DNA from 4 places in the Oceanobacillus sp. B139/18 genome. Region 2 is predicted to be linked to each of the others. Evidence: riboswitches for the same ligand, from Rfam matches in the RefSeq annotation. Region 2 holds a riboswitch; each other region holds the start of a gene.
The links. A riboswitch is a leader RNA that binds a small molecule or an ion and turns the genes downstream of it on or off. The one in region 2 is predicted to bind S-adenosylmethionine.
Positions count from the first base shown of each region.

Region 1: linked by a shared signal. The riboswitch ahead of ACZSMY_RS11000 (methionine ABC transporter ATP-binding protein) and the one ahead of ACZSMY_RS15470 (O-acetylhomoserine aminocarboxypropyltransferase/cysteine synthase family protein) in region 2 are both predicted to bind S-adenosylmethionine.
Region 3: linked by a shared signal. The riboswitch ahead of metK (methionine adenosyltransferase) and the one ahead of ACZSMY_RS15470 (O-acetylhomoserine aminocarboxypropyltransferase/cysteine synthase family protein) in region 2 are both predicted to bind S-adenosylmethionine.
Region 4: linked by a shared signal. The riboswitch ahead of ACZSMY_RS03200 (methionine biosynthesis PLP-dependent protein) and the one ahead of ACZSMY_RS15470 (O-acetylhomoserine aminocarboxypropyltransferase/cysteine synthase family protein) in region 2 are both predicted to bind S-adenosylmethionine.

Region 1 is NZ_JBVFXI010000003.1:109,339-117,185, reverse strand. It holds gene ACZSMY_RS11030 (ion transporter) at 1-251, opposite strand, end outside; gene ACZSMY_RS11025 (DinB family protein) at 477-950, shown strand; gene ACZSMY_RS11020 (arsenate reductase family protein) at 970-1,326, shown strand; gene gcvH (glycine cleavage system protein GcvH) at 1,393-1,773, shown strand; gene ACZSMY_RS11010 (toprim domain-containing protein) at 1,988-2,353, shown strand; gene ACZSMY_RS11005 (thioredoxin family protein) at 2,498-2,818, shown strand; SAM riboswitch class I at 2,959-3,058, shown strand; gene ACZSMY_RS11000 (methionine ABC transporter ATP-binding protein) at 3,187-4,209, shown strand; gene ACZSMY_RS10995 (methionine ABC transporter permease) at 4,202-4,870, shown strand; gene ACZSMY_RS10990 (MetQ/NlpA family ABC transporter substrate-binding protein) at 4,933-5,790, shown strand; gene ACZSMY_RS10985 (hypothetical protein) at 5,988-6,140, shown strand; gene sufC (Fe-S cluster assembly ATPase SufC) at 6,353-7,141, shown strand; gene sufD (Fe-S cluster assembly protein SufD) at 7,159-7,847, shown strand, end outside.
Region 2 is NZ_JBVFXI010000005.1:105,893-113,739, forward strand. It holds gene ACZSMY_RS15450 (acyl-CoA thioesterase) at 1-454, opposite strand, end outside; gene cls (cardiolipin synthase) at 484-1,923, opposite strand; gene megL (methionine gamma-lyase) at 2,110-3,288, opposite strand; gene rarD (EamA family transporter RarD) at 3,538-4,449, shown strand; SAM riboswitch class I at 4,646-4,744, shown strand; gene ACZSMY_RS15470 (O-acetylhomoserine aminocarboxypropyltransferase/cysteine synthase family protein) at 4,838-6,496, shown strand; gene ACZSMY_RS15475 (SGNH/GDSL hydrolase family protein) at 6,869-7,768, shown strand; gene ACZSMY_RS15480 (YpmS family protein) at 7,786-7,847, shown strand, end outside.
Region 3 is NZ_JBVFXI010000003.1:5,143-12,989, reverse strand. It holds gene ytkD (RNA deprotection pyrophosphohydrolase) at 1-210, shown strand, start outside; gene ACZSMY_RS10495 (ABC transporter permease) at 238-1,029, opposite strand; gene ACZSMY_RS10490 (ABC transporter ATP-binding protein) at 1,016-1,822, opposite strand; gene ACZSMY_RS10485 (ABC transporter substrate-binding protein) at 1,835-2,821, opposite strand; gene pckA (phosphoenolpyruvate carboxykinase (ATP)) at 3,021-4,607, opposite strand; SAM riboswitch class I at 4,791-4,896, shown strand; gene metK (methionine adenosyltransferase) at 5,065-6,264, shown strand; gene ACZSMY_RS10470 (gamma carbonic anhydrase) at 6,319-6,846, opposite strand; gene ACZSMY_RS10465 (hypothetical protein) at 7,350-7,739, shown strand; gene mnmM (tRNA 5-(aminomethyl)-2-thiouridylate-methyltransferase MnmM) at 7,748-7,847, opposite strand, start outside.
Region 4 is NZ_JBVFXI010000001.1:659,271-667,117, forward strand. It holds gene ACZSMY_RS03175 (M20/M25/M40 family metallo-hydrolase) at 1-997, shown strand, start outside; gene tatA (twin-arginine translocase TatA/TatE family subunit) at 1,069-1,284, shown strand; gene ACZSMY_RS03185 (YjcZ family sporulation protein) at 1,477-1,572, opposite strand; gene dacB (D-alanyl-D-alanine carboxypeptidase/D-alanyl-D-alanine endopeptidase) at 1,709-3,073, shown strand; gene spx (transcriptional regulator Spx) at 3,396-3,803, shown strand; gene ACZSMY_RS03200 (methionine biosynthesis PLP-dependent protein) at 3,974-5,080, opposite strand; SAM riboswitch class I at 5,230-5,334, opposite strand; gene ACZSMY_RS03205 (hypothetical protein) at 5,644-6,546, shown strand; gene ACZSMY_RS03210 (NAD(P)/FAD-dependent oxidoreductase) at 6,858-7,847, shown strand, end outside.

The DNA.
Region 1 (7,847 bases), on a different contig from region 2:
TTCCACGGGCTCTTAAAAAAAGCTGTAAGAGAAGAGCTTCCTATTAATCTAATAATAATTTCAATTGTAAATACAGCTAATAATAAAGTATCCAGCCAATAAATGATAGAAGGGAATTGATTGGAAATAGCAGGGTACGTTTCAAAGCCTACAATAATAGCATTAAAGATAATTAATCCGATAATCGTGTTCGTAAATATTTTGTTTTCTGCAATCGCAGCACATTTTGCTTGAAAAGAATTTTTTATCATAATAAATATCCTCTCTCTATTAAGTGTTCATCCGATATGTAAAATAATTTGAATTACAATTTAAAAGACCTCTTTTTTCCACAACTATTATTGTACGAATACTTTTTTATTTTGTCACTTCTGATTACATTTACGGCCAGCAGATATGGATTCAATATATTGGATTAAAGCAGAAGTTTCGTGGTACGCTAATAAAAAAGAAACATTATCTTAGGAGGGACTAGCATGTATCGAAATTTAAATGATTTTTTAACAGAATGGTCACAGTCTGCTGATGGTACAAAATCTGTATTAAAAGCTTTAGAGGATGACAAATTAAATCAGTCAATAGTAGAAGGACATAACAGCCTTGGCTGGCTGGGCTGGCATTTGGTGAATAGTCCTGTTTTCTTTATGAGCCTGGTCGGAATTGATTTAGACTCTTCTTATGATCCAGACGCCGTTCCAACAAAAGCAAGTGACATACTGGAAGCATATGAGGATATCTCAACTAGCGTTGCAGAGAAAGCAAAAGAGCAGCTGACGGATGAAGCATTAGTAAATGAAGTAGGTGATTTCGGCGGACCTGCTCCGAAAGGAAGTATTTTACGTATGCTGGTCAGTCATCAAATCCATCATCGCGGTCAGATGACTGTGCTGCTTAGACAGGCTGGCCTAGAGGTGCCCGGCGTTATGGGACCAACGAAAGAGGATCAATAGAAGAAGCGGAGGAAGAATAATGACATTATCTTTTTATTGGTATTCGAAATGCGGCACCTGTCGAAATGCAAAAAAATGGCTGGATGCAAACCAAATTGATTATAAGGCGATTCCGATTGCTGAAGAGCCTCCAAGTGCGAATGAACTGCTGTCTTGGATGGAAACAAGCGACCTGCCGCCTAAAAAATTCTTTAATACCAGCGGTAAAAAATATCGGGAATTAAATTTGAAAGAAAGAATAAATGATTTATCCCCGCAGGAAATGGCGGAGATTTTAGCTTCTGATGGTATGCTCATCAAAAGACCGGTCTTAACCGACGGCAAGAAAGTAACTGTCGGATTTAAAGAAGAAACCTATGAATCTGTCTGGAAATAGTGCTAGAAATGTAACTGACTTCCATGTATAGTTGAAGAGAATAAAGTTTTGTTGGAGGGATACGAAATGAGCTTGCCAAATGATTATTTATATTCAAAAGAACATGAATGGGTAAAAAAAGAAGATGGAAAAGTTCGTATAGGAATTACAGACTTTGCACAGGATGAGCTTGGCGATATTGTTTTCGTAGAATTACCGGAAGTCGGCGATTCTTTAGAGCTGGAAGAGCCATTTGGAAGTGTGGAATCTGTTAAAACGGTATCCGAGCTGTATGCTCCAGTCAGCGGAAAAGTGGTAGAAGTAAATGAAGAACTGGAAGACAGCCCAGAGCTTGTGAATGAATCACCGCATGAAAAAGCATGGATGATTGTTATTGAACTTGAGAATGAAGCAGATTTAGAGGAATTATTAGATTCGAAAGCATACCAGGAATTTATCGAAGGATAATAAAATTACATTACACCTATTTTAGAGAAAGAGAAAATACAGGCGCTGCTCCTGAATTTTCAAAAAAGGCTCTAAAAATAGGTGAAAAAGAGCTGACTTTTCCACATTCGTGTATAGTTAGCTCTTTTCTTTTCATATAATATAGAAAAAGCATAGGATAGGATTAGGTTAAAAAAGATGTTTACCTAATCACTTCGATAAGGAGTGCAAAACGATGATGGAAGATGATTACAACAAAGTCATAATCGTTGAAGGGTTATCTGATAAAAAGCATCTAGAAAAAATTCTTGACGACAATACCATCACCATTGTTTGTACAAATGGAACCATCGGTGTAGAAAAATTTGAAGAGCTGTTGGAATATTATCATTTGGACGATACAGATGTATTTATTCTGGTGGACGAGGATGATTCGGGAATGAAACTCCGAAAACAGCTAGCCAGGGAACTGCCGCACGCAGAGCATATTTATGTAAGCAGTGAATTTCGTGAGGTTGCCGCCACCCCAAAAAGAATGTTGGCAAGTATTCTGGCAGGAAAACGCATTGGAATCAATCTCAATTACCTTGCAAAATGGTAACGTAAAACGTTAAAATAAGAATGGATTCTATTCGCCGAGGAAATAAATAAGGAAAGATGCGAAGTCGTTTTATACGCAATCAGTGTAATCCTTTCACTCAGCATATATTATTTTATGGGAAGAAAAAGATTGAGGGGAATGAACTTGAAACAGTTTAGTGGAGAAGAAAAGAATCATCAACGATTCATACTATATATTTATACACCATTTTGCGGGACATGTACGGTAGCCCGCGCTATGCTTGAAAAAATAGAAAGACTGCATAAAACTGATATTTTTACGGAGATGAACGCGTCCATGCACCCTGATTTTATGCAGTCTCATCAAGTCGAAAGCGTGCCATGTCTTGCATTTATGGAAAACGGTAAAATGATTGAGAAAGTGTACACGTTTCAATCGACAGCAAATATTTATCAGTATTTGATGAAATACAAACCGGAATTATTCACAGCAATAAACAACTAAGTTTTTTCTGTACAAGAGGACGGTTCAATATACGAGAAGCAGCAGATTCCACAGAAACCTGAGTGAATGGCTAGGGATTGTGATTGACAAGGCACAAATGGCATGCTACTATAATGGCACTTCATTTAAAAATAGGCAAACTCTTATCAAGAGCGGTGGAGGGACTGGCCCATTGAAACCGCGGCAACCTTCAATCATTGAAAAGGTGCCAATTCCTGCAGGAAACTGTAAAGATAAGGGAGCAATGGACGATATTGTGTATAATAAAGCGTCTTTCTGTTCTCTTGCAGAAAGACGCTTTTTCAATGAAGAGGAAAATATAGCGTACACAATAAAATAGGTTTGTACACATATAGGAGTGAAATAAAGTGATATCCATTGAAGGATTGAAGAAAATATTCTCTTTAGAAAAAAAAGATATTGTCGCCGTAGATAATTTAAATCTAAACGTAGCGGATGGAGATATCTATGGCGTCATCGGATACAGCGGCGCGGGGAAAAGTACTTTTGTGCGTTTGATTAACAGGCTGGAAGAACCAACGACAGGTACGATAAAAATCGGCGATCAGGTTATTACCTCCTTATCGAAAAAGGATTTGCGTATCGCCAGACAGGATATTGGAATGATATTCCAGCATTTTAACCTGCTCTGGTCCCGGACAGTCGCTGAAAATATAGAATTTCCGCTTGAGATTTCCGGTGTGGAGAAAAGCGACCGGAAAAAGCGGGTACTGGAATTGGTTGAATTAGTAGGCTTATCAGGAAAGGAAAATGCCTATCCTGCACAGCTGAGCGGCGGACAAAAGCAGCGGGTAGGAATTGCAAGAGCATTAGCAAACTCTCCGAAGGTGCTGCTTTGTGATGAAGCAACCTCTGCACTTGACCCGGAAACAACGAATCAAATCTTGCGTTTACTGCAGGATATTAATGAAAAGCTGGGTTTAACCATTATTTTGATTACCCATGAAATGCATGTTATCCGCAAAATTTGTAATCGAGTTGCAGTGATGGAGCAGGGGAAAGTAGTAGAAGAAGGAACGGTTCTCGATGTATTTACCAGACCAAAGCAGCCGGTAACGCAGAAATTTGTTGAACAGCTGACTGGATCAGATGAGGAAGAGGAAGACATGACAGAGTTGAAGAAAAGATATCAAGAGGGCGCGTTATTACGGATTCAGTTTTTAGGAGAAAGTGCAAACCAGACTGTAATCAGCCAGCTTGTGAAGAATTTTGATATCCATGTTAATATTTTGCAGGGGAAAATCACCCAGACACAGGTCGGGAGCTATGGGACATTGATCGTTCAGCTGGTAGGTAATCAGCAGGAAGAGGCAATAAAGTACCTGGAAGAACAGGATGTTATTGAATTGGAGGTAATTCAGCATGCTTGAGGAATTATTTCCAAACGTTACGATAGAAGATTTAGTAGAAGCTTCTCAAGAAACACTTTACATGACCATTATAGCTTTAGTCGGCACAGCCATTATTGGCTTACTTTTAGGGCTGCTGTTATTTTTAACGTCGAAAGGGAACTTTTGGGAAAATCGATTGATTAATTTTGTTGTTGCAACATTTGTCAATGTATTTCGTGCTGTTCCGTTTATTATATTGATCCTGCTGTTATTTCCTTTCACCGATTTTGTAGTGGGGACACTGCGTGGACCTAATGCTGCTTTACCGGCTTTAATCCTCGGGTCTGCTCCATTCTATGCAAGATTAGTGGAGATTGCATTGAAGGAAGTAGATAAAGGGGTTGTAGAAGCTGCCAAAGCAATGGGAGCTAAAGCAAGTACGATTATTTTTAAGGTGCTGCTTCCAGAGTCCAAGCCTGCACTTGTATCGGGGCTGACGGTTACAGCGATTGCTTTAATCGGTTATACTGCGATGGCAGGAGCGATTGGAGCAGGCGGATTAGGAAACCATGCCTACTATTTCGGATTTCAGCGGAAAAGCTGGGATGTTGTATTTGTCAGCACAGTCATCATTGTGATTATCGTATTTATCTTCCAGTTTATTGGGGATGCTATAACCAGAAAGATAGACAAGCGTTAAGAAAGGTGCTATTCAAGAATTTCTTGATTCACATAATAAAAAATAAAAAAGGGGCGTTCAACATGAAAAAGCTTTGGTTTTTAGCAGCTGTAAGTTTGATTTTATTCTTAGCAGCATGCGGAGGAAATGATGATTCTTCCAATAATGAAGAAGGTACAGGCAGTGAAGGGGACGAGCCGACTGAAATTACAGTTGGTGCTTCCAGTATCCCGCATGCTGAAATTTTAGAAGAAGCTGCACCATTATTAGAAGAAGAAGGAATTACATTAGAAATTGAACAGTATGAGGACTATGTTTTACCAAATGATGATTTAGATAATGGAACACTGGATGCGAATTTCTTCCAGCATCAGCCGTTTCTTGACCAAACGATAGAGGATGCCGGATATGAGATCGAATCTATTGGCGGGGTTCATGTAGAACCAATGGGAGTCTATTCTCAAGGTATTGAAAGTATTGATGATATTCCAGATGGAACAGAGGTAGTATTAAGTAACTCTGTATCAGATCAGGGGAGAATTTTATCTTTATTTGAAGCAAATGGATTAATTACATTAAATGAAGATGTGGATAAAGTTGCTGCAACAATAGACGATATTGAGGAAAATCCGAAAGATTTATCCTTCCACCCGGACGTTGCTCCTGAGATTACACCGGATATTTATAATAGTGAAGAAGATTCATTAGTGGTTATTAACACCAACTTTGCTATCGGAGCAGGATTAAATCCACTTGAAGATGCGCTTTTCATTGAAGGCGATGAATCAGATTATGTAAATGTTATAGCTGTACGTTCAGAAGACAAAGACAGCGAAGCATTAAATACATTAGTAGAGGTACTGCAATCTCAAGAAATACAGGATTTTATTACGGATAACTATGATGGTGCTGTAATTCCAACACCAACTGATGCAGAATAAAGAGCATTTCCGAAGAATACTAAGAATGTGAGAGTATATCCACCTATAGCGAAAGATTTTCATAAATTATCCGAAAATATAAGTTTAAATCGATTTTGAGCGGGAATCATACCTGTGTTAGCATATTGAATGTGTTAAACAAACCGAAAGGATGATTTATTATTACCACTGAAAATGGTTTAAGCTACACTTCGGAAATGGAAAAAGGAATTGGTCAATCAAGAGGTGTCAATTACGAGGAATATGACCGAAGCTTGAATAAAAAGTTAAAAGTGGAAAAAGAAAGAGAACAGGAATACCAGAAGGCGAAGAGACTTTCTACAGAAGCAGTTTCTGGTAATTTAAGATAAAAATAACAAAAGCTGATGTCACGGGGCATCAGCTTTTTAAATGGGAACAGATCATGAAAAAAGCGTCTAAAGAAGCATAGTTAAAAGCTTTTTAAAGACGAATGATAACAGTTGCGAATTAATTTGAAATGCTTTAAGATTGTAATGAGAATAAATTGAGAATGGATATCATATTCATTTCATTTAAAATACAGTTTTTGGAGGTATGATTTATGTCAGGCTCAGTATTAGAAGTTAAGAATCTTCACGTATCTATTGAAGATAAGGAGATATTAAAAGGGGTAGACCTAACCATTAAAGGTGGAGAATTCCATGCTGTCATGGGACCGAATGGTACAGGTAAATCCACATTGGCATCTGCCATTATGGGTCACCCTAAATATGAAATAACAGAAGGATCCATCACCCTCGACGGGGAAGATGTTTTAGAGATGGAAGTAGACGAACGTGCCCGTGCCGGTCTGTTTTTAGCAATGCAGTACCCAAGTGAAATCAGCGGTGTAACTACTTCTGACTTCTTACGTTCTGCGATTAATGCAAAACGCGAAGAAGGCGATGAAATTCCATTGATGAAATTCATCAAAAAATTGGATAAGGACTTAGATTACCTTGATATTGATCAAAATATGGCAACACGTTACCTTAATGAAGGTTTCTCCGGCGGGGAGAAAAAGCGTAACGAAATCCTGCAATTAATGCAGCTGGAGCCAAACATTGCTATCCTTGATGAAATTGATTCAGGGCTGGATATCGACGCATTAAAAGTAGTATCAAAAGGAATCAACCAAATGCGTTCGGATAATTTTGGCTGCTTGATTATTACTCACTATCAACGTCTATTAAACTATATTACACCTGATTTCGTACACGTAATGATGCAGGGACGCGTTGTGAAGTCTGGCGGACCAGAGTTAGCAAAACGTCTTGAAGCAGAAGGTTACGAGTGGATTAAAGAAGAATTAGGAATCGAAGACGAAGAAACTGCAGAACAAAACGCGTAATGTAAGGAGGGATAATCATGACTGTAGAAACAAAGCTTTCATTCAATCAAGAATATATCCAGGCATTTTCCAAAGAACGAAATGAACCCGGCTGGATGGCTACGCTTCGTTCCAAAGCTTTGGAAATGGCTGATTCGCTAGAAATGCCAAAACCAGATAAAACAAAGATTTCAAACTGGAATTTTACAGATTTCCAGCATTCCTATAAAGAAGCGGCAAAAATCGCTTCTCTTGATGAACTGCCTGAAGAATTAAAAGAATACTTCGATGAAGATGCCAGCATGGAGAATCTATATATTCAGCGTAATCAGACAGCTGCATATAACAGCCTTGCGCAGAAGCTTCAGGATAAAGGGGTTATTTTCACAGATATTTTTACAGCAGTCAGAGAGCACAGCGAGCTGGTTGAAAAATATTATATGAATGATGCAGTTGCTGTTGATCAGAACCGTTTAACAGCGCTTCATGCAGCACTGATGAACGGCGGCGTATTTGTATATGTTCCTAAAAATGTACAGGTGGAAGAACCGCTTCAAGCAATCTTCTGGCAGGAAGATAACAGCAGCGCATTATTGAATCACGTGCTTGTTGTAGCAGAAGAAGGCAGCTCATTAACCTATGTAGAAAACTATATTTCTCATAATGATACAGAAGAAAACGTTGCGAACCTTGTAACGGAAGTATTTGCGCATGATAACGCACAGGT
Region 2 (7,847 bases):
GCTCCGCACGGCGGTTGGCACGCAGCGGTGCACTTTCATGAAGCATCTTTTCATCGTCGGTTTCCGGATAAACGGATGGCACTTTAATCGGTTTGCCCGCTTCATCAATCGCTACAAACGTCATAAACGCTGTTGTACATGCTGTTCTTTCCCCGGTCCGGATATCTTCGGTGATTGCCCGGATAAATACCTCCATGGAGGTGTGATGTGTCCAGGTCACAAATGCTTCAATCGAAATATATTGGCCAACTTTTACAGGCGCTAAGAAATCTACAGAATCCGTAGAAGCTGTTACCACCGGGCTATTTGCATGCTTTACTGCTGCAATCGCACCGATATCATCAAGATGCGCCATTAATTTTCCGCCAAATAACGTATCATATTGATTCGTATCCGGCGGAAGGATATGTGTTGTTTTTAAAGCTAATGATGCGGAACAAGGTTTTGCTTTCATTTATATTGCCTCCTGCTGTCTAGTTTGTCTTATAAAACTGGTGATATTAAACGCGAGACGGATTCCTTAAAACGAATTCCGATAGAACGTTTGTCATATAACTTTTTCGTCATTTGTGTAGAATGCGCCAAATCTTTGTCGAAATCGACCATCAGCCGACGCACAACTTCAATATCATATAAAAATGCATTGACCTCAAAATTGAGCCGAAAGCTTCTTACATCAATATTTGCCGTACCGACAGAAGCTATTCTTCCATCGACAATAATGGTTTTAGCATGCAGAAATCCATTCTGGTAAATAAAAATCTCTGCACCGGCGCCAAGCAGATCCCCGCAATAATACATGGTTGCCCAATAAACAAAGGGATGGTCCGGTTTATTGGGAATCATAATTTTGACATCTACTCCGGATAGCACGGCAATACGCAGTGCATCACGCAAGCTTTCATCTGGTATAAAATAAGGTGTCTGAATATAGATATACTCTTCTGCTTCCATGATCATCTTAATATATCCGTTTTTGATTTGCTCATACTCCGAATCGGGTCCGCTGGAGACAATCTGCATCCCTATATTCCCTCCAGAGATAGTTTGAAAATGCTCTTCTTCGTAAGGAATTTTCTGCTTCGAGGCCTGATTCCAATCCAATACAAAGCGTGTCTGCATACTTTGCACTGCATCACCTATCACCCGCAAATGAGTATCACGCCAATAACCAAATTTGCTTTTCATTCCCAGGTATTCATCTCCAACATTAAAACCGCCAATGTATCCGATTTCTCCATCAATAATCGTGAGCTTGCGATGATTCCGGTAATTGATTTTAAAATTAATAATAAATTTCGATGGGAAAAATGCTTCTACCAGAACGCCCGCTTCTTTTAATTTTTTTATGTAGCTTTTCTTAAGTGACCTGGAGCCCATATCATCATACAAAAGCCGGACGCATACCCCCTCTTTTGCTTTTCTTATTAATGCATTCGCAAGCCTGCTCCCTAGCCCGTCACTCCGCATAATATAATATTGTACATGAATATGATGCTTTGCCCGATTGATATCTTCTAAAAGAGCCTCAAATTTTTCATGCCCATCTGTAAAAATATCTACGCCATTATTATCTGTATAAACAGCATTGTCATTACGGAGATGAAGATAGACTAAATCCTGATGTTTTTTTAAATCGTCATGATTTAACAGGAAAGCGTCATCCTCAATGGCATTGATTTGTTTTTGTACAGCCTTCTTCACATCCATCCGGCTCCGCTGATCCCATTTGAATATCCGGCGATTGCTGATGGGCCGTCCAAAAATTAAATAAAGAATAAATCCTAAAATAGGGATGAACAGCAATACCATTACCCATGCCCAGGAAGAGGTCGGATCCTTCCTTTCCAGAAAAATAATGGATATAGCTAACGCAATATTTATAACAAAAATTAATCCAATTATGATTGAGTAAACGCCCATATATCCTGCTCCCATCACTTCTTTTCCAATAAAAAAGGGAATTCTGCTCTTATCATAGCACAAAACGAAACTTCATTCAGCGTGAAAGGGTTAATGAAGTTTCGTTTTACCCATAGCTTGCGTATCTGCTATTTCTTCTATATAAAACGTTCTTTTTCCGGCAAATAACTGAATCCCCTATTTTAATTATGTCAGCGCCTGCTCCAAGTCCTCCCAAATATCCTGCCATGCCTCTATTCCGACAGATAACCGAATCAGAGCGTCTGTTATTCCCATTTTCCGGCGTTGTTCATCAGGAATCACAGCATGTGTCATGGTTGCCGGATGCTGAATCAATGTTTCTGTATCTCCAAGACTGACAGCGATGTTTATAAATTGAAGTTTATTCAGAAAAGTCTGCGCTTCTTTCTTTCCGCCGTCTATCTCAAAAGATAAGGTGCCTCCGCCAGATTTCATTTGTTTTTTCATAATTGAATAGCCTTCCGCATCCGGATCACCCGGATAAAATACATGCTTAATCTTTGGATGCTGCTTTAGTTTTTCTGTAATTTGCAGGGCATTATCCGAATGTTTATCCATTCGGAGCGGCAATGTCTTCATTCCGCGAACAACCAGCCAGGCATCAAACGGCGAAAGCACACCGCCAATATCCTTTTGCGTCGTTGCTGCGATTTGCTCCATTAATTCGTTATTTCCTGCGGCGATGCCCGCAATCACATCACCATGACCGCTTAAATATTTTGTCGCGCTATGCACTACCACATCTGCCCCCAATTCCAACGGACGCTGCAGGTACGGTGTAGAAAATGTATTATCCACCACAACTAAAATATTATGCCGCTTAGCAATATCAATCACTAATTTCAAATCAATTACTTCCATTGTCGGGTTAATCGGCGTCTCAATATAAAATACCTTTGTTTCTGGCCTGATTTTTCCCTCTATACTTTCCGCATCTGTCATAGCTATATAATCTGTCTGGATATTATATTTTTTATCCATCATCGACAACAGTCCAAAGGTACAGCCGTATAGTCCGGACGAGCAAATAATATGGTCATTTGCTTTGGTGAGTGCAATCAAAACGGCAGATATGGCAGCCATCCCCGAGGCAAATGCCAGTCCTTTTTCAGCCTTTTCCAATGCGGCCAGCTTTTGTTCCAGTATTTGCACGGTCGGATTACTGACACGCGTATAGACATGTCCTTCTTCCTCTCCGGCAAAACGTGCCTCCCCCTGCTCCGCTGTGTCAAAGGTAAATGTAGATGTTTGAAAAATGGGCGGTGTTAAACTGCCAAGCAGCTCTTTGGAATCGTACCCTTCGTGAATCATTGCTGTTTCCATATGTTTAAACTTTTTGCTCATTTATATTCTCCCCGATCCTGATAAAGGTAATAATTCAGATAAGTCTCTCTCTTTATGATAAAGTATTCCTGTGCTGTTGGAAATGTTTCCGGCTCAAAAAAATATCTAATATTTCGTACAAAGAAAACAAAGCTCCCGCTCCATGAAGCTTCGTTTTACGGAATACATTATTTAAAAGTTATTGCTTCCTGCCTCATAAAGTTTTAATATTGGTTTTAGTTTAATTTTTTCAGAAGGCAGGAATGGATAATGGAGGATAAATCTTTACAACAGGGAGCGGTTATTACCTTTGCTGCTTATTTATTATGGGGAATCTTTCCAATCTATTGGAAGTTTCTTGAACATGTTCCAGCTGGCGAAGTACTAGCCCACCGGATTGTCTGGAGCTTAATTTTCATGATTTTTTTAGTACTGGTGACAGGTAATTGGCGTGAACTGATTGAAACGGTCCACGAGCTGAAAAAAGATAAAAAGAAAACCATCGCTATCATTACAGCTTCCATCGTTATATCTATTAACTGGTTTCTATTTATTTTTTCGGTTCAGCATGGACATGTGCTGCAGGCCAGCTTAGGGTACTATATCAATCCTTTGATCAGCATTTTATTAGCGGTATTTGTATTGAAAGAAAAGACAACGAAAGGACAGGTCTTATCGTTCATCCTTGCCGGTATCGGCGTACTTTATTTAACACTGAGCTATGGTGTGTTCCCTTGGATTTCGCTGTTATTGGCCATCACCTTTGGCTTTTATGGATTGATTAAAAAAACACTCCATCTGCATGCAATGTATGGACTTACTATTGAAACACTTGTAGTGGCTCCGATTGCTCTATTGTATTTACTATTTGTTCCGTCAGAAGGATCTTTTACTTTTTCTCCTTTGTTTACATCGGACAATCTTTTACTTATAGGCGCGGGGGGTGTTACAGCAATACCTTTACTGCTGTTTGCTGCAGGGGCCAAACGGATTCCATTGGCAATGGTTGGCTTTTTACAATATGTGGCACCGACAATTATGTTCTTTCTGGGGGTATTTCTATATAATGAAACCTTTACGGTACATCATATGATTACCTTTGCTTTGATTTGGGCTGCACTTATTATCTATATGGCCAGTATTTACCGGGATGCACCGCGGAGAAAAAGAAGAAAGGCATAGTTTTCAGCCAGTAACGGCCCGGTTCGTCCAAAGGCCTTTAGGTCATACTTTTGTGATAATTCCTTCAGTAAGGATGAAAGAAATCCCCGCTGAAGGAAGATTCACTTTATTTCATCTATTAATCCCTAGTAAAACACTTGACTTTTAACCTGTAAAACTATATACTCGCAAGTAATTTCAAAATATTTAGCAGAATCTCTTATGAAGAGCGGCGGAGGGAATAGGCCCTGTGAAGCCCGGCAACTTGAACATTCAGGTGCTCCATCCTACAGATATATCATCTGAAAGATAAGAGAGGGTTCTAAGTCAGTTATCAGAGCTCTCTTCATTATAGAAGAGAGCTTTTTTCAGGTAAAAGAGTGTTTTCAATAAAAAGGGAGGAAATACAATGTCAAACTATCCAGTACAGCAAGACGAAACGATTTTGTTACACGGGGGGCAGGTTCCAGACCCGACAACCGGAGCACGTGCTGTTCCAATCTATCAAACAACCTCTTATGTTTTTCGTGATACAGAGCATGCACAAAACTTATTTGGATTAGCAGAGCCAGGTAATATCTATACTCGAATTATGAATCCGACGGTAGATACATTTGAGCAGCGGATTGCACAATTAGAAGACGGAGTCGGTGCTTTAGGTCTAGCTTCCGGGATGGCAGCTATTACGATGGCGATTTTAAATATCACCCGTGCCGGTGATGAGATTATCGCGGACAGCAATCTATATGGCGGGACGTATAACTTATTTGCCAACACGCTCCCCCGTTATGGAATCAATGTAAAATTTGTAGATGGAACTGACCCGGATGCTATTGAGGCTGCAATTACAGATAAAACAAAAGCAATTTTTGGAGAAATCATCACTAATCCAAGTTTATATGTTTTTGATGTCGAAACGGTGGCTGATATTGCTCATAATCATCGCATTCCTTTAATTATTGATAATACATTTGCCCCTTATTTTGCCAAGCCGTTAACCTGGGGTGCGGATATTGTGGTTCACTCCGCCACGAAATGGATTGGCGGACATGGCACAACCATCGGCGGTGTCGTTGTCGACAGCGGCAGATTTGATTGGAATAATGATAAATTCCCTGATTTTATCGAGCCGGATGAGAGCTATAATGGCTTAAAATATGCGGATTTAGGTCCTGCTGCATTCATTACCAAGCTGCGCGTCCAATTATTACGTGACATCGGACCTGCGCTTAGTCCGCAAAATGCCTTTTTATTACTGCAAGGCCTGGAAACTTTACACTTACGCATCAGGAAGCATAGCGAAAATGCAGAAAAAATAGCAGCTTACCTGGAAAATCACCCTGCTGTAGAATGGATCAACTACCCGGGGCTGGAATCACATCCCTCCCATCAGCTTGCTAAAAAATACTTAAAGGGCGGTTTTGGGTCAGTTATTACATTTGGTATTGAAGGCGGACGAGAAGCAGGCCGTACTCTAATCGATAATGTGCAGCTCTGGTCTCATGTCGCCAATGTGGGGGATGCCAAATCGCTTATTATCCACCCTGCTTCTACAACCCATCAGCAATTGACAGATGAGGACTTGGCAAAAAGCGGTACAACGGAAGAATTGGTCCGTTTATCCATTGGTTTAGAGTCATTTGACGATATTGTAGCTGACTTGGATCAAGCCATTGATAAAGCAACAGGAAAATCACAGGGCAATCAAAAATCAGCCGAGGAAATAGCAGTGCAAAATTTACTTCAATCCCCATTTGACCGCAGCGAAGGTGTCCGCAAAAAGCGGATTATTACTGTCGGCATCGCGGACGAAGAAATTGTTCCTCTCTATAAATTAGGCTATGAGGTAATTCCTGCGGCAGATATCGATGAAGTGACAACAGATATATTAACAGGAGCTGATGCAATATGGCTGCAGGAAGGTAAACAGACACCAGAAGAAAACGCAGCTTATCAGGGCACGATTTTATTCACAGCTTCTGCTCCTGAAGTATCATCTGAAGTGTTTATTCTTTCGACCGTTCAGCCGGCGCAATTTGCTCTTGAATTACGCAGCTCCGGACGTTAAATACAAAAATAACATCCTTCCCCGCCTTTCTTTTATAGAACATTTCCATGTTTTATTGTTAAGAAAGGCGGGTAATTTTATCATGGAGAAAAACAACACTCCCACTGATTGATGTTTCGTTTTATGTTATACTATAATGTGGTTACGTCTTCTAGCTTAAAAATTAGAAGGCGTTTTTCATTTAATCTGTTTAGTATTGATTATCCTTGATTAAAATAAGACTATAAGAAGACGCATATATTCTATGAAACTTTACCAATCCATTTTGCAAATACACATATAACAAATTTAATTTCCTTTTCGTATTCTTAGGTAATTTTATTTGTTCCAACATAAACTAGAAGAAAAGAACACGTAGGTGTGATGATGAAAATGACGAAAAAGAAATGGTTTATTCTCATTAGCTCCACTCTGATTACCGCTATTGCTGTTTTTGCAATTTTACAGCTGCCCTATTTTCAATTAAACTCGGAACAACGGGAAAAAGAAGAAGCATTAAGAGAACAAATTACGCCTGAAGAAACAGAAAATGAGGAAGAAACACCCGAAGAGAGCGAAGAGGTTATGGGGGACGTTGAAGAGCAGGAAAATACTCCAATCGCTGTCGACGAAGATTTAGAAAATACATTTGAATTTGCTTCGGAGGAAGATGTAGATATTGTGGCACTCGGAGACTCCCTGACGCAAGGGGTAGGGGACGATACAGATCAGGGAGGGTATGTCGGGATATTAGACAGAACACTCCAGGTTCTTGATACCAACGTTCATTTTCAAAATTTCGGAAAGCGCGGAAACCGAACGGACCAGCTGCTTCACCGTCTGGAGGAAGAACCTGCATTAGCTGAGGCTTTAGAAGAAGCAGATATGATTATCATAACCATCGGTGCGAATGATATTATGCAAGTACTGAAGGAAAATATCATGGATTTAGAGATCAGCTATTTCAATGAAGAACAAACATCCTATGAAGAACGATTACATGAGATATTTGATACGATCCGTTCCCTTAATGAGGATGCTTCTATTTATCTATTAGGTATATTTAATCCTTTTAAAAATTATTTTGAGGATATCCCGGAATTGGATCAAATCGTTCTGAATTGGAATGATATCGGAAGAGAAATTGTCAGCGAAAATGAAAACAGCACTTTTGTTCCAATTGATGATTTATTTGATGACGATGCTGCAGACTTATTTGCAGAAGATAATTTCCACCCTAATTATGACGGATATTATTTAATGGCTGAACGTATTCTGGAATATTTTAATTAAGTTGGGATGAAAACATAATGAGAATAAAGAACAGACAAATAAAAATCAATAATAAATGGAGGGCCGGGTTTTTCGGTCT
Region 3 (7,847 bases), on a different contig from region 2:
GTGGACGGGCGTTATGAAACAGTCATTAAGAATGTCTACTATGCGGAAATTGATGAATTGATTCCGCAATCTACTTATTATGAAACGAAAGGTCCGGTATTCCTAAAGAATATCCCGGCGAATGTAAAAAGGAAAACGGATTTTAGTTTTATTATGAAGGATGCTGTACTGGAATCCTGTTTGCTCCGGATAAAAAAATCGTATGTATAAAAATAGCAGTCAGCTGAGCGCTGGCTGCTATTTTCGGATCAGCATCTGCTCTATTTTTTCTACGGTTTTGTACATAATCGCCGCAAGGATAGCGATGATGACAAGGCTGGACATAACAAGCGTAAAATCAAATACCTGAAAGCCGTAAATAATTAAATATCCTAACCCCTGTTTGGAAACTAAATATTCCCCGACAATAACTCCTACCCAGGATAGCCCGACATTCACCTTTAAGGTGGAGATAATAGCTGGTAAGGAGGCAGGAAAAACCGCTTCTTTAAAGCATTGCCATTTTGTTGCTTCAAAGCTCCGCAACACTTTTAAATAATTTTGGTCTACCTCGTTGAAAGCCGCAAATACAACAAGGGTGGTAACAATAACAGAAATAATAAATCCCATCGCAATGATGGATAAATAGCCGGGACCAAGTGCTACGATGAGTATCGGGCCGAGAGCCACTTTTGGCATCGCGTTAAAAACTACCAGATAAGGATCCATGACTTTCGCAAAACGATGAAAGCTCCAGAGCATAGAAGCAATGATAATCCCGGCAATTGTGCCGATCAAAAAGCCGAGGATGGTTTCAAGCAGCGTAATCTGAATATGACTGAGTAAGGATCCCTCTAAGAGTCGACTCCATATCGAGCTGAATACCCGGCTGGGCGAGCTGAAGAGCAGCGGATCTATCCAGTAAAACCTGCTGGCTGTCTCCCAGAGAGCAAAAAATAAAATTAAAATAGACAGCTGCCAGGTCAGTACAATCTTAGCCTCTTTTTTTAATTTTTGCTGATAGAGTGCAAATAACTTAGGGCCGTTCATAAGCATCCTCCTCTAGAGGCTTTACTGTATCTTTTTGCTGGTCTAAGTCCGCCCAGATTTTATCGAAAAGCCGGCTGTATTTTGGATGCTTTCTTGCCATAAACGGTGATTCATTTCGTAATTCAACAGGCACGTCATATACTTTTTCAATTGCACCGGGATGCGAAGACATCAGAATAATCCGGTCGCTCATTGAAATAGCTTCCCCAATATCATGTGTTACCAGAATCGCTGTTTTTTGATAAGCTTTTAATAAATCAGCTACCAATACTTCCAGTTTTAGCTTTGTCTGAAAATCCAGAGCAGAAAAGGGTTCATCCAGTAAGAGAATTTCCGGCTCTGTGATAAGTGTTCTGATTAATGCCGCCCGCTGCCGCATCCCTCCTGATAATTCATTAGGGTATTTATCTGCGACATTTTCTAGACCGACTTCTTCCAAAAGGGCAATTGCTCTTTGCTTTAAATCCTCTGGCTGCCGTTTTCTGATTCTGGGTCCAATGAGCACATTATCAATAATATTTTTCCAGGGAAACAGATAATCCTGCTGGAGCATGTAACCGATTTCTAAATCGCTTCCCTCTATTTTCTTACCGTTCACTAAAATATTGCCTTCAGCAGGTTGCAGCATTCCAGAGATAAGAGAGAGCAGCGTAGATTTACCACAGCCGCTTGGTCCGAGCAATGAAATGAATTCATTCTTTTTCACAGAGAAAGAGATATTGTGCAGCGCTTCTGTATATTGTTTTTTGGAGAAGTAGTAATGAGATACCCGGTCTAATGTAAGATAAGACATTGTTGGCCTCCTTTATTCCCCGATAATCCGCTCTGCATACTCTGTGTTGACGAGATCTTCATAGGGAGCGTCTCCAGGGAGTTCTCCAGCTTCATCCATAATATCTTTTAGGTTTTCCCAGGCATCCTCTTTCAGCAGTGGAGATGTCGCAAAGGATCCCTGCTGTTTATAACGGTCGATGGCATTCGCGAGCATTTCTACATCGGTATCTTCAAAATATGGCTCTACCACTTCGGCAATTTCTAACGAATCTGTTTCCTGCACCCATTGCTGTGCTTTATAGATTGCTCTGGTAAATGCTTCGACCGTTTCCTCTTCTTCATCTAAAAAGCTTTGCTTTGCCATGAAGACAGTGTACGGCACTTGCCCGGATTCTTCTCCGAAAGAGGCGACAATCTCACCCTGGCCATTCGCTTCAAAAATACTTGCGGTTGGTTCAAATAACTGCACATACTCATAATCGCCGCTGGCAAAAGCGCCTGGAATATTTGCAAAATCAATATTCTGAACTAAATTTAAATCTTCTTGAGGGTTGATATCATGCTGCTTCAAAACATACTCTCCAACCATCTGGGGCATTCCGCCGACACGCTGGCCGAGAAAATGGCTGTCGCGTAAATCCTCCCAATTAAATTCTTCATCTGCATCCTTGGCTACTAAAAATGTGCCGTCTGTCTGAGTCAGCTGGGCAAAGTTCACGGCGTAATCCCTGGAATCCTGAGCATAGACATAGATAGATGTTTCTGAGCCGACCAGCGCAATATCTGCGCTGTCAGATAACAGTGCTGTCATTGTCGTATCGCCGCCCCATGTTGTTTGCAAATCAACCTCCAGTCCTTCTTCTTCGAAAAAGCCTTTTTCTAAAGCAACATATTGCGGTGCATAAAAAATAGATCGTGTGACTTCTGCAAGGTCTATCTGGGTCATTTTATTTTGATTACAGGCACTAATGAGAAGCAGAGAACAAATCAATAGAATGAAACAAGCAAGCTTTCTCATTTTCTTCTTCCTTCCTTTCTCAAAAAACTGTTCTTGAATATCTTCTATAAATATATGTTTCGCGGGATGATTGTGTGAACGCCTAGAATTTGGAGATTTTGTGAGGTGAAAAGGAAAGAGCAGCAAGAAAAAAGAGTAAATCCAAATTGGAGTTTACCCTTTTAACGCGTGAATATGCTATTTTGGAGAAGCTGTTTGATTATACTGGACGATACAGCGGACCAGCCTGTTGAATTGTTTCGCTGACTTCCGTGAATTTCTCGAAATTCATATGAAATTTTCCAGCTAATTTTTTAGCTTCCAATTCATAACTTTCCTTATCCGCCCAAGCATTTTTAGGAACAAGCACTTCATCAGGAACACCTGGAATGGATTTTGGAATAGCCAATCCGAAAATTTCATCTGTTGTTGTTTCCGCGTCATTTAACTCGCCGATTAAAGCGGAATGCACCATCGCACGCGTGTAGGATAATTTCATTCTCGTTCCCACACCGAACATGCCGCCGGTCCAGCCAGTATTAATCAGAAATACATTTGCATCAAATTTATCAATTTTTTCTCCGAGCATTTCTGCATAGACAGATGGATTTAATGGTAAAAACGGAGATCCGAAGCATGCTGAGAATGTAGCTACAGGCTTAGTTACACCACGTTCTGTACCAGCCAGTTTGCTCGTGTATCCGCTTAAGAAATGATACATTGCCTGCTCTTTTGTCAATTTACTGATTGGCGGCAAAGTACCGGAAGCATCTGCGGTCAGGAAAATAATTGTATTTGGATGTCCAGCCACACTTGGCTCTAAGCTGTTATCAATATTTTCTAATGGATAAGCTGCCCGTGTATTTTCTGTTAACGAAGTATCATCATAATCCGGGACGCGTGTATCTTCATCCAAGGCGACATTTTCCAGAACAGATCCGTAGCGGATCGCATCAAAGATTTGCGGTTCTTTTTCTGCGGATAAATTAATGCATTTTGCATAGCAGCCGCCTTCAATATTAAAGACACCCTCGTCACTCCAGCCATGCTCATCATCACCGATTAATCTTCTGTCAATGTCAGCTGAAAGTGTGGTCTTTCCAGTTCCGGATAACCCGAAAAATAAAGCAACATCGCCTTCATCTCCAACGTTAGAGGAGCAATGCATGGACAGAACATTTTGCTCAGGGAGCAGGAAATTAGCTACAGAGAAGATAGATTTTTTTATCTCTCCAGCATATTCTGTTCCGCCGATAAGCACAATGCGCTGTTCAAAGGAAATGAGAACAAAAGCCTCGGAGTTTGTACCGTCAACTTCCGGGTCTGCTTTAAAACCGGGAGCGGAGATTACTGTAAAATCAGCTTCATGTAATTGCTCCATGTCTTTTTCAACAGGAATAAATAATTGTCTTGCGAATAAATTATGCCAAGCGTATTCATTGATTACCTGAATAGGCAGTTTGTATTTTTCATCCGCACCCGCATAAGCTTGCAGGTGAAAAATTTCCTCTTGGTTATCTAGATAGGCAATCACTTTGCCCAGCAGCTGATTAAAGACTTCCTCTTCAATAGGCTGATTAACATTTCCCCAGTCTACCTTATCCGCTGACAAAGCATCTTTTACAATAAATTTATCTTTTGGAGAACGTCCCGTGTATTTTCCAGTGGTGGCACGGACCGCGCCAGTAGATGTTAATTTTGCTTCATCACGATGAATAATTTTTTCAATAAGCTGGCCAACAGAATAGTTGCTGTAAATATTAGTTAAAGTGAGCTCCTCCAGTATACTTCTCCGCAATATTTTCATAAAGCAATTATTCACTCCTTAATTAATGGTTTAGAATTGATTTTATCTTGAAATATGTTTATTAGTATAACACATTAAATATAATAGTCCATACTAATTTATGAAAAATTATTTTTTCTGTCACAAATGATAATAAGGTTGACAGGAGAGGCTTGTTTCGTTAATCTAAATATTGAACGGATACTCTTATTTGGAGATGGTGGAGGGACAGTCCCGATGAAGCCCAGCAACCTCACTTGAAGTGAAAGGTGCTAACCTGATGCAAGGATCATTCCTTGAACAATAAGAGCGAAAGGCCAATAAGTTTTCCTTTCCTCATATATTTTGAAGGAGAGGTTTTTTTGTTTTTAGGAGACTTTTTAAATATCCTCTAAAAAATGAAACCACATTGGGTGGAATGATAAATTTATATTGAAATAGAGTTCCGTAACATTATTGGAGAAGGGGAGTTAGCCTTATGGCTGCAAATCGTCGTTTATTTACTTCTGAGTCAGTTACTGAAGGGCATCCGGATAAGATGTCTGACCAAATTTCAGACGCTATTCTGGATGAGATTCTCTCGAAGGATCCGAATGCCAGAGTAGCTTGTGAAACTACGGTTACAACTGGAATTGTTTTAGTTGCCGGAGAGATTTCTACAAGTACATATGTAGATATTCCTGCAATTGTACGTGAAACAGTACAAGGAATTGGCTATACACGGGCAAAATATGGTTTTGATTCAGAAACATGTGCTGTATTGACTGCTATTGATGAGCAGTCTCCTGATATTGCCGGCGGTGTGGATGTTGCGCTGGAAGCAAGACAAGGACAAGAAAGCGAAGAAGAAATCGAGGCAATTGGTGCCGGTGACCAGGGATTAATGTTTGGTTATGCATGTAATGAAACTGAAGAGCTGATGCCTTTACCAATTTCTTTAGCACACCGTTTATCCAAAAGATTAGCAGATGTCCGGAAGGAAGAGATTATCGGCTATCTGCGTCCAGACGGGAAAACACAGGTAACCGTTGAATACGGTGAAGATAACCAGCCGCTGCGTGTAGATACGGTTGTCATTTCCGCGCAGCATCATCCGGATATTACGAATGAACAAATCGAAGCGGATATTATTAAACATGTTGTCGAAGCTGTTGTACCCGGTGAATTACTGGATGAAAAAACAAAGTACTATATTAACCCGACCGGGCGCTTTGTTTTAGGCGGTCCGCAAGGCGATGTCGGCTTGACCGGAAGAAAGATTATTGTAGACACTTATGGAGGCTATGCCAGACATGGCGGCGGCGCTTTTAGCGGTAAAGATGCAACGAAAGTGGATCGTTCTGCTGCATACGCGGCCCGTTATGTTGCTAAAAATATTGTTGCTGCAGGTCTTGCTGATTCTTGTGAGGTTCAGCTGGCTTATGCGATTGGCGTTGCACAGCCCGTTTCTATCTCAATCAATACGTTCGGTACAGGGGAAGTCAGTGAAGAGAGATTAGTGGAAGCAGTCCGGGAGCTTTTTGATTTGCGTCCGGCAGGTATTATCCGCATGCTTGATTTAAGAAGGCCAATCTTTAAAAACACAGCTGCTTACGGCCATTTCGGACGTACAGATATTACATTCCCATGGGAAAAAACAGATAAAGTCGAAGAATTAAAAGCGTTGACTGCAAAATAAAAAAACGTCAGGTGTTTGAAGATGCCTGACGTTTTTCTTTGGAATAGGATGGTTTTACTCATTTCCGCCCATGTTTGTTTCTTTTAAATAATATTGTCCTTTTTCCACATAGGATTTACGGATGCGGTCCATTTCTTGATAGTCTTTATCGGTTAATTCACGAACCACTTTAGCCGGCCTACCCATAGCTAATGTGCGGGGCGGTATTTTTTTGCCCGGCGGCACCAGACTTCCTGCGCCGACAAAAGCATGCTCCCCGATCTCTGCGCCATCTAAAATAATGGACCCCATGCCAATCAGCGCATGATGGCGTATAATTGCTGAATGCAAGGTGACTTGGTGTCCAACAGTGACATCATCTTCAAGAATTAACGGCATATCAGGACTTTGATGCAGCATAGAGAGATCCTGGACATTGGTACGCTTACCTATTTTTGTCGGTGCTACATCACCGCGAATCACCGTATGAAACCAAATACTTGCTTCTTCTTCAATCGTCACGTCTCCGTTGATTACTGCATTTTTGGCAATGAATGCGGCAGAATCAATAGACGGGGTTATTCCTTTATATGATTCAATCATTTGTATTCCTCCAACTCAGTCATATTGATTAAAGTATATCAAAGGAAATATTATCTGGAAAGGCAGTTCTAAATGAGTTGATTTTAGTACTGAATGAAGGAGAAAGACTTGTTATTCCTATCGTAATCTCCTAATTGTAGGCATATATTCTAAGTCATTTGTTTGATGTGGATAATAAGTTTGAATGTAGATTTATTTCTTTTTATCCTCTACAGATACGCATCTTTTTATGGTAGAATAAATAAGCTGGTTACTTAAGGATAGTAATAACATAAAGAGATAAACAGAAATGCTATTCTAAGTAATTTCCACGTTGTTGATTTGACAATGGGAGCAGTAACAGATGTTCCAGTCATAACTGGAATAAGTAATTGTATAAATCTGTTTTAATCTCGCTATGGATAATGGGACATCCATACAAACAGGCGGACTTTTACAGAGAGAGAAAGTTTTGCATGTGGCGCAGAGAACTGATTTATCGTTAAAAATGGGGTTGTACTTTCATGTTGATTCAAATTGTAATAGGGATTTTATTTTTTATCGGTGTCTATATACTGATAAGCGATGAGCAAAAATGGCTGCGTCTGACAACATTTGGTTATTTTATTTTGCTAACTATTATTTTTGCAGCCGGATATATGAATCAGTTGAACAGCCTGCAAGACCCTGAACTGGGTGACCTTTCTGCATTGCGCGACTGGGTTTATCTATTTGGATATTTATATTCTGTCCCGCTCATGGTTGTATCAGCTTATATTTGGATTCCCTATCCCAAAAAATATAAGACACTTCGCTCCCGTGTGCTCATGATTTCATTTATTATATTTATTATCATGACAGCCGGGCACTTCTTAAATTTATTCTTTCGATTACTATTTTTAGGAATTGCATAAGAAACGCTCTATGATGCAGAGCGTTTCTTTTTTTCGATAGCAATTAAAAAAGGTGCTTGATTTTGCTGATTGATAAATTGGTACCTGAGCACTTGATATTCTTTTTGA
Region 4 (7,847 bases), on a different contig from region 2:
TCGGCATGACCCAAAGGACAATACACACTATATTTACAGCGGGACAATCGGGAAAGTTTTAGCTGGAGCTTTATTCTACGGGAAGGAAACCCATGCAGGAGAACCATTGAGCGGAATGACATCTCCATTTATCTCTTCATTTTTAACAAGGGAGATGGAATGGAATCCCATTTTTCAGGAAACGGTACTCGGTGAAACCGCTCCGCTGCCGGTTACACTGCAGCAAACAGATTTGCGGCTGCGGTATTCCACTCAGACTCCGTACCGTTCTTCCGCTTTATACAATATTTTTCTTTTAGAACGGACAGCAGAAGAGGCTTTTGCTTTATTTGAACAGGTTGCCAAGACTGCTGCCGCACAATGTAATGAACGGTATAAAAAGATATGCAAGGATAATCAAGTGCAGCCGATTGGTCATGTAAAAGTAATTACTTATAAAGAGTTATTAGAGTATGCAGGGAATAAACTGGGCAGGGAATTTGTTGAAGATGTGAAAAAGGATATTCATTTTCATGATGACCGGGAAAAATCGCTTCGTATTACGGACAGCTTAATGATTCATTGTCAGGAGCTTGCGCCAGCCATGGTGATTTTATTTGCACCTCCTTATTATCCTGCTGTAAATTCCAGCGGTAACGGTTTTGTAGAATATTGTGTTGATTTTGTTGAAAAAGAAGCGAAAAACGAATTTCAATTAGATATCAAACGGAGTCATTTTTTAAATGGAATTTGTGATTTGAGTTATGTACATTATCAAGGCAGTGATACAGGCCTGCAGGTTTACGAGGAAAATACGCCGGTATGGGGGGATTCGTATGAATTGCCGTTTTCATTGATGCGTAAATTGGATGCACCTGTATTAAATGTAGGTCCGTTCGGACATGATGCACATAAACGCACAGAAAGGCTGCATGTTACCAATGCATTTGAGCAATTTCCATATTTAATGCGTCAGCTCATTCTGCAAATTTCACAAAAAGAAGGCAAATCGTTATAATTTTATGGGTGTAACCATTAAAAAATAGATCGAAATGATTTATAATGAAATCAGAATGGAGGTGTTGTTCCATGAGTCCAGCAAACATAGGTATTCCGGGTTTGATATTGATAGTTATCATTGCCTTAATTATTTTCGGTCCCAAAAAGCTTCCGGAAATCGGGAAAGCAGCCGGACAGACCTTACGGGAATTCAAAAATTCAGCAAATAATATAATGTCTGAGGAAGACAAAAAGAAAGAAATAAAAGAAGATAATGATGAGCCTGAAAAGGACCCGTCAAAATAAGAGGAACAAGGCGCCGATGTAGTTTTCCATCATGCGCCTTGTTTTTATATTACATATAAAAAATGCTTGTAAAGAGGTTGATGCATTATCTTTACAAGCGTTCATAATCACGATCTATTTTCTTAGCCAGCCGTACGTAAAGCTAATTAATTATAGGGAAGAGGAGGAAAAGATTTGTTTATCATGGCATCACTAGAATCCCCAATAAGAAGTACCTACAATAATCAATAAGATGAACAGGACTACCAGTAGAGCAAAACCTCCGCCAAATTCATTGTAATTACTCATTTTTTACACCCCCTGTATGTTTACTATATGAAATGATTTTATGTTTGAGAGGGTATTTGACTAGAAAAAAGGATTTTAACCTATAGATATCGAATTAGAAAATTAAGAACGTAATACATCATCCGAGGTGGAATCGATGCAAAAACTAAATAACTTTTTATTAAACAAATGTCACAACAAAGGAAGTGTTTCAGGAATAAGTGTGCGCTCCGGGACAAGCGGTGCAAGCTTGTTTAATTATTATGCATCAACACGGCTGCAGCCTGCTTCCAACTTGAAAATACTTACAGCAGTAGCGGCATTAAGGAAATTAGGTCCTGAATATACATTTCAAACCGAGCTTCATTTGGGGGGGAAAGTAGTGGAGGAAACCTGTCATGGTAATGTTTATTTGGTTGGAAAGGGAGACCCGACTTTACAAGAAAAGGATTATAAACAGTTTGTGGCTTCTTTAAAAGAGCGTGGGATCAAAAATATATCCGGAGACTTTATTCTTGATGACAGCTGGTACGATGATATCCGCTGGTCTGATGATTTAATTTGGGCTGATCAGCAATACGGGTATGGTTCAGAAGTATCTGCTTTAACACTTGCTCCAGATACAGATTATGATACGAATGCTATTAAATTAATCATTACCCCGGAAAAATTGCATACAACCCCAAAGATAGAAATCCTGCCGCATACGGAAGGAATTACGGTGACCAACGATGCTGTAACGACAGAAGAAGCAGATGAAGAAGCATTGATTGTAAGGCGGAATAATTCAGCAAATCACTTTTTTATATCAGGAAAAATCGGCAGGAAAGAAGGAAAGCAGGAAGTATATATGGCTATTAAACATATTGAAAATTATATCGCAGACACAATCCGGCAAATATTAAAAAAGGAAGGTATTGCGTTAGAAGGCCGGATAAAAAAAGGAAAGCTTCAGGGAGATGCAGCGTGTATTTACCATAAACAGTCACCGCCATTAACTGGCATTATTATTCCCTTTATGAAGCTTAGCAATAATGGGATTGGTGAGATGCTCACAAAAGAATTAGGGCGTAAAACATATGATGACGGTTCATGGGAATCGGGTCTGGCAGCAGTGAAAGAAGCTCTGGCTACCTATTCAATCAATCTGGATACAATCCAGTTAAAGGATGGTTCCGGAATTTCAGCAGCTAACTTTATTCCAGCCGAAGAACTGACGCGTTTACTGTACGAAATCCAGCAGGAAAAGTGGTTCCCTGAATTTTTAGCCAGTCTGCCGGCAGCTGGAGAAGCCGATAAAATGATTGGAGGCACTTTACGTGAACGTATGAAGGGACTGGATGTTCAGGCAAAAACAGGAACCATTGAAGGTGTCAGCACTCTTTCCGGTTATGTAACCAATGGAAAGGGAGAACGGCTTATCTTTTCCATCTTATTTAATCATTTATTAGATACGGATACAGGAAAAGAATTAGAAGATGAACTGGTTGCGATAATGGCGGAGATAGAAGAATGGTGTTGACCTTTGTCATTTGTTTTTTGGGGGGGTTCATTATTTGATTTAAGCTGTTATTAAACAGAAGTTTAAGGGCGTATTGTGGAATCGTGAAGCCGGGGAAGCATATTTATAGAGCGAAGGAATAATAGCAGCAAGCTTTATTTCGATGAATTAAGCTTCATTTCATGTTTTTTTTATGACCTTACCATAGTTTTACCACATTTCCATGCTAAAGTGAAACTAAGATAGAAAAAATGGAATGAAGAAGCAGAAATGTTTTACTTTCATTTCATCATAATCACTTTGAATCTTGTAATGAATATGTCAAATAATAAGGAGAATGAATATGACAGTGCATATTTACGGAGTATCTTGCTCATCTACAAGAAAAGCGAGACAATGGTTTCGCAAAAATGGAATTGCTTATAAGGAACGAAATATTTTACATCAACCATTGACAATTGACGAACTAAAGAATATTTTACAAATGACTGTGGAAGGCACGGATGAGATACTTTCAACCCGTTCTAAAATTTTTAAAGAATTGAATTTGAATGTAGAGGATTTGTCTCTGCAAACTTTATTGAAATTAATTCACAAATACCCAAGACTGCTGAAAAGTCCAATTTTGGTGGATGAAAAAAGATTCCAAGTTGGGTACCATGAGGAAGATATTCGTCAATTCTTACCTCGTAAAACGAGACAGCTGCAATGGTTACAATGGAAAGTGGATTTAGGTTTAATAAAAGGGTAACGAACCTTAAATGAACCTTAAATTATGGAAGCATACGATGAAATGGCTGTATGCTTCCATATGTTGAATGTTGAGCAAATTAAATAATATGTAAGGAAGAATATAATTTCATCTTTACTCTAAAAAAGAGGCAGCTTTAAAATGAGCTGCCTCTTTTTTGGGGTATTGTTTTAAATTTTACTGACAACCTGCAGCGCCTGCTCAATATCTGCTATTAAATCCTCCGCATCTTCAATTCCTACAGAGAAACGAAGAAGGTCATCACCGATTCCTCTGTTATCTCTTTCTTCCTCCGGCATATCGGCATGTGTTTGTGTTGTAGGATAGGTAATAAAGCTTTCTACACCGCCCAGACTTTCGGCAAATACAATTAAGTTGAGGTTAGCTAAGAAAGAACGCACCTGGTCGGCATCTTCTAAACAAAATGAAAGCATGCCGCCTTTATTTGGATAATAAACCTGTCCAATTGACGAGTGGTCTCGCAGGTAAGCAGCAATTTCTTGTGCGTTTTCCTCGTGACGCTGCATACGCAATGCAAGTGTTTTTAACCCGCGGACAAGCAGCCAGCTGTCTGAAGCAGATAATGTTGCTCCTGACGCATTATGCATTTCAAATAATTTTTCGGAAAGGTCAGGACTTTTGGTTACGACCAGACCGGCTAAAACATCATTATGGCCGCCGATATATTTTGTCGCACTATGCACTACAATATCCGCACCAAGCGTAATTGGCTGCTGGAGATAAGGTGTTAAAAATGTATTATCAACAATAAGCAGCAGGTTATGCTTTTTAGCCAGCTCCGCATACTTTTCAATATCCACCTCCTGAAGTAACGGGTTCGTCGGTGTTTCTAAAAAGATAGCCTTTGTATTTTCGTTAATACATCGTTCTGTTTCCGTGATATTTTGACAGACATCATAGGTCACGGAAATATTATAAGCTTTTTCAAAATGATTAAAAATACGGTAAGTTCCTCCGTAGATATCTTTTGTCGCGATAAGGTGATCGCCCATACGAAACAGGGAGGAGAGAACTAATTGAATAGCTGCCATTCCTGAGCTGCAGGCGAAAGCAGCATCTCCTTCTTCCAGCTTTGCGAAACCTTCCTCTAAAACAGATCTGGTCGGATTCTTGGTACGCGTATAATCATAACCTGTGGAATGGCCAATTCCCTGGTGCTGATAAGCTGTTGACATGTAAATAGGCGGATTTATAGCCCCTGTCCGTTCGTCCGTTTTATTACCTAACTGTACTAATGCTGTTTCTATTTTTCTCATTTTCCTTCAGCCTCCTCAATCCAGAAACATGAATTCGCTTATCTTTCGCGAATATGCTGTTTTCTTATGATTTTCCCATGTGAAATCAATAAAAAACCCTTCTTATTCCAGAGATGAGATAAGAAGGGTATGATATCGTGATGATACATATCTTATCTTTAAAGGGGAGTTCCCTTCTGGAATTAGCACCTTGCTAGAAGCAGCTGGTTGCTGAGACATCGTCGGGCCAGTCCCTCCGTCTCTCTGGATAAGAATTGGAATTTTATTAAATTATAATTACGTTAACTTTACAAGAGCGAGGAAAAAAAATCAAGTCTTGATTTTTTTAAAAATGAAAAAGCCGGCAACACTGGCTTAGAGGCTGTGTATAGAAAGAAGAAGCTTGAAAAAAACGAAAAGTATTTGAAAAGGACTCCGATGACGATTACAATGGTAGTGTAGTGAACGTATTGTTGAATGGTTATAAAATGGACAATTACTCTGAATGAGTTGGATATGTCTGATAATAAAAAGGGTGAAATAATAAATATCCGAATGAAACTATTTAAAAAGGAAGAAGATATATGCGCAAAAAAAAGCTATTATGGGTAAACATTTCTATGTTAGCAGGTTGTATTATCATCATTGGCATGGGGATTTATAAGGATAACCGCTCTGTAGAATATTCAATGGAAGTGAGTACAGAAGACGGAACTGGACAAACTGGAGAAAGCGTAGAGATTTTTACAACCTCCTGGAATAATCGGTTATTAGGAGACAATGAACAAATTTATCAAACAGCTAATTTAGATTATCGCAACATACTTCAGCAGGAAGACAATGAAATAGAAGTGCAGGAAGAGCGTACTGTGACTCAAGGTACCGAAACAGAGGAAGAAACATACACAAATCCAGAAACAGAGGTGCAGGAAGAAGATTATATAGCTTCTGAGGAAGCATCATCTAATCAAATAACAAATGATGAGCCAGCTGACAGTGAACAAAGCAGTAACGCTTCAAATAAGGAAAACGCAGCTGGTGAAAATAATGAGAATACAGAAAGCCGAGAATCAGAATCGAATAATACGCAACGTTCCACAGCTTCTGTACATCAGAATCAATCTGAAAAAAATAGCCGCTTTTCTGATTCCAATAATTCTGGAGCTGAAACTGAGGCGCCCGGCACAAATGACAGGAATGAAGAGAATTCAGAGAAAGAAGATTCAAAAGATAAATCGGATCAACCGCCGAAACAGCCGGAAGAGGAAGAAAATGGCAACGATGATAATGCAAACAACAAGGAACCCGATTCTGAAGATGTAGAGAGTGAAGAGCCGGAATCAGAGGAAGGAAATCCTGAAGAAGAAGAAAATAATGGAGAGCATGAGACTGAAGAAGAGGGAGAAAACTCAGACTCAGAAACAGATAAAGGTTCTGAAGAGCACAAAGGTTCTGAGGTCGATACTGCATCCATCTATGCTGATTAAATTACGAAAGAAAGCAGCTGTTTCATAATTAAATTAATAAGGTAAAATAAAACTGCGAATTTGCTGTAGCCTGGCGAATTTGCAGTTTTTTAATATTAAAATCTCAACTTTCGCACCTATTAATAAGCATATATATCATGCGGGTTCTTTGATAAAACAAGTTTCGCTAAGTTTTCTAAAGAAATTATAATGAAAATTAGCCTAATCCCGCAAAATTTGATATTATAATAGATGCAGTGACTATTAAACGTGATAGTTCGAAATTACATTACATTTTATTTGTGGAAGATAGAAAGGATGGAAGATGAATTATGAGTAAACCAAAAGTAGTCGTTCTTGGTGCAGGCTATGCTGGATTAGTTGCAACAAGACGTTTAACTCAACAGCTGTCTCCTGAAGAAGCTGAGATTGTGTTAATCAACAAACATAATTACCATTATGAAAGTACATGGTTACATGAAGTAGCAGCGGGTACGATTACCCCGAATCAGGCACGTTTTATGCTAACAGATGTAGTTAACCCTAAGCGTGTACGTTTAATTTACGATACCGTTACGGAAGTGAAGCGTGAGGAAAAACGCGTTGTTCTTGAAAACAGCGAAGTGGCTTATGACTATCTTGTATTTGCACTTGGATTTGTATCCAACTCATTTGGCATTCCGGGTATGGAAGAGAATGCTTATGCAATCACAGATATTGATTCCAGCCGATTAATTGCAGAGCACATTGAATATCAGTTTGCTCAGTATTCTTCAAGCGAAGAAAAACGTGACGAGCAGCTTACCATCGTTGTCGGCGGCGGCGGATTCACAGGGATTGAATTTGTTGGTGAGCTTGCAGACAAAGTACCTGAGCTATGTAAAAAATACGATATCGATCGCAGCAAAGCAAAAATTATTAACGTAGAGGCAATGCCATCTATTTTACCTATGTTTGATGAAGATTTAGTTTCTTACGGAAAACAGTCCTTAGAAAATCGTGGCGTAGAATTCCGTATTGGTACTGCCATCAAAGAATGTACAGAAGACGGATTTGTTGTCGGCGAAGATAACGAATTAATCAAAGCTGGTACAGTTGTATGGACAGGCGGCGTAATGGGTAACCCGGTATTGGCTGAATCCGGATTTGAATTATTCAAAGGAAAAGTAAATGTTGGATTAGATTTACGTCCAGAAGGAGAAGAAAATATCTTTATCCTTGGAGACTGCTCATGGACAATGGATCCGGAAACTGGAAAACCATTCCCTCCAACTGGTCAGCTGGCTGTACAAGAAGGCGCGAAAGCAGCAGATAACATTGTT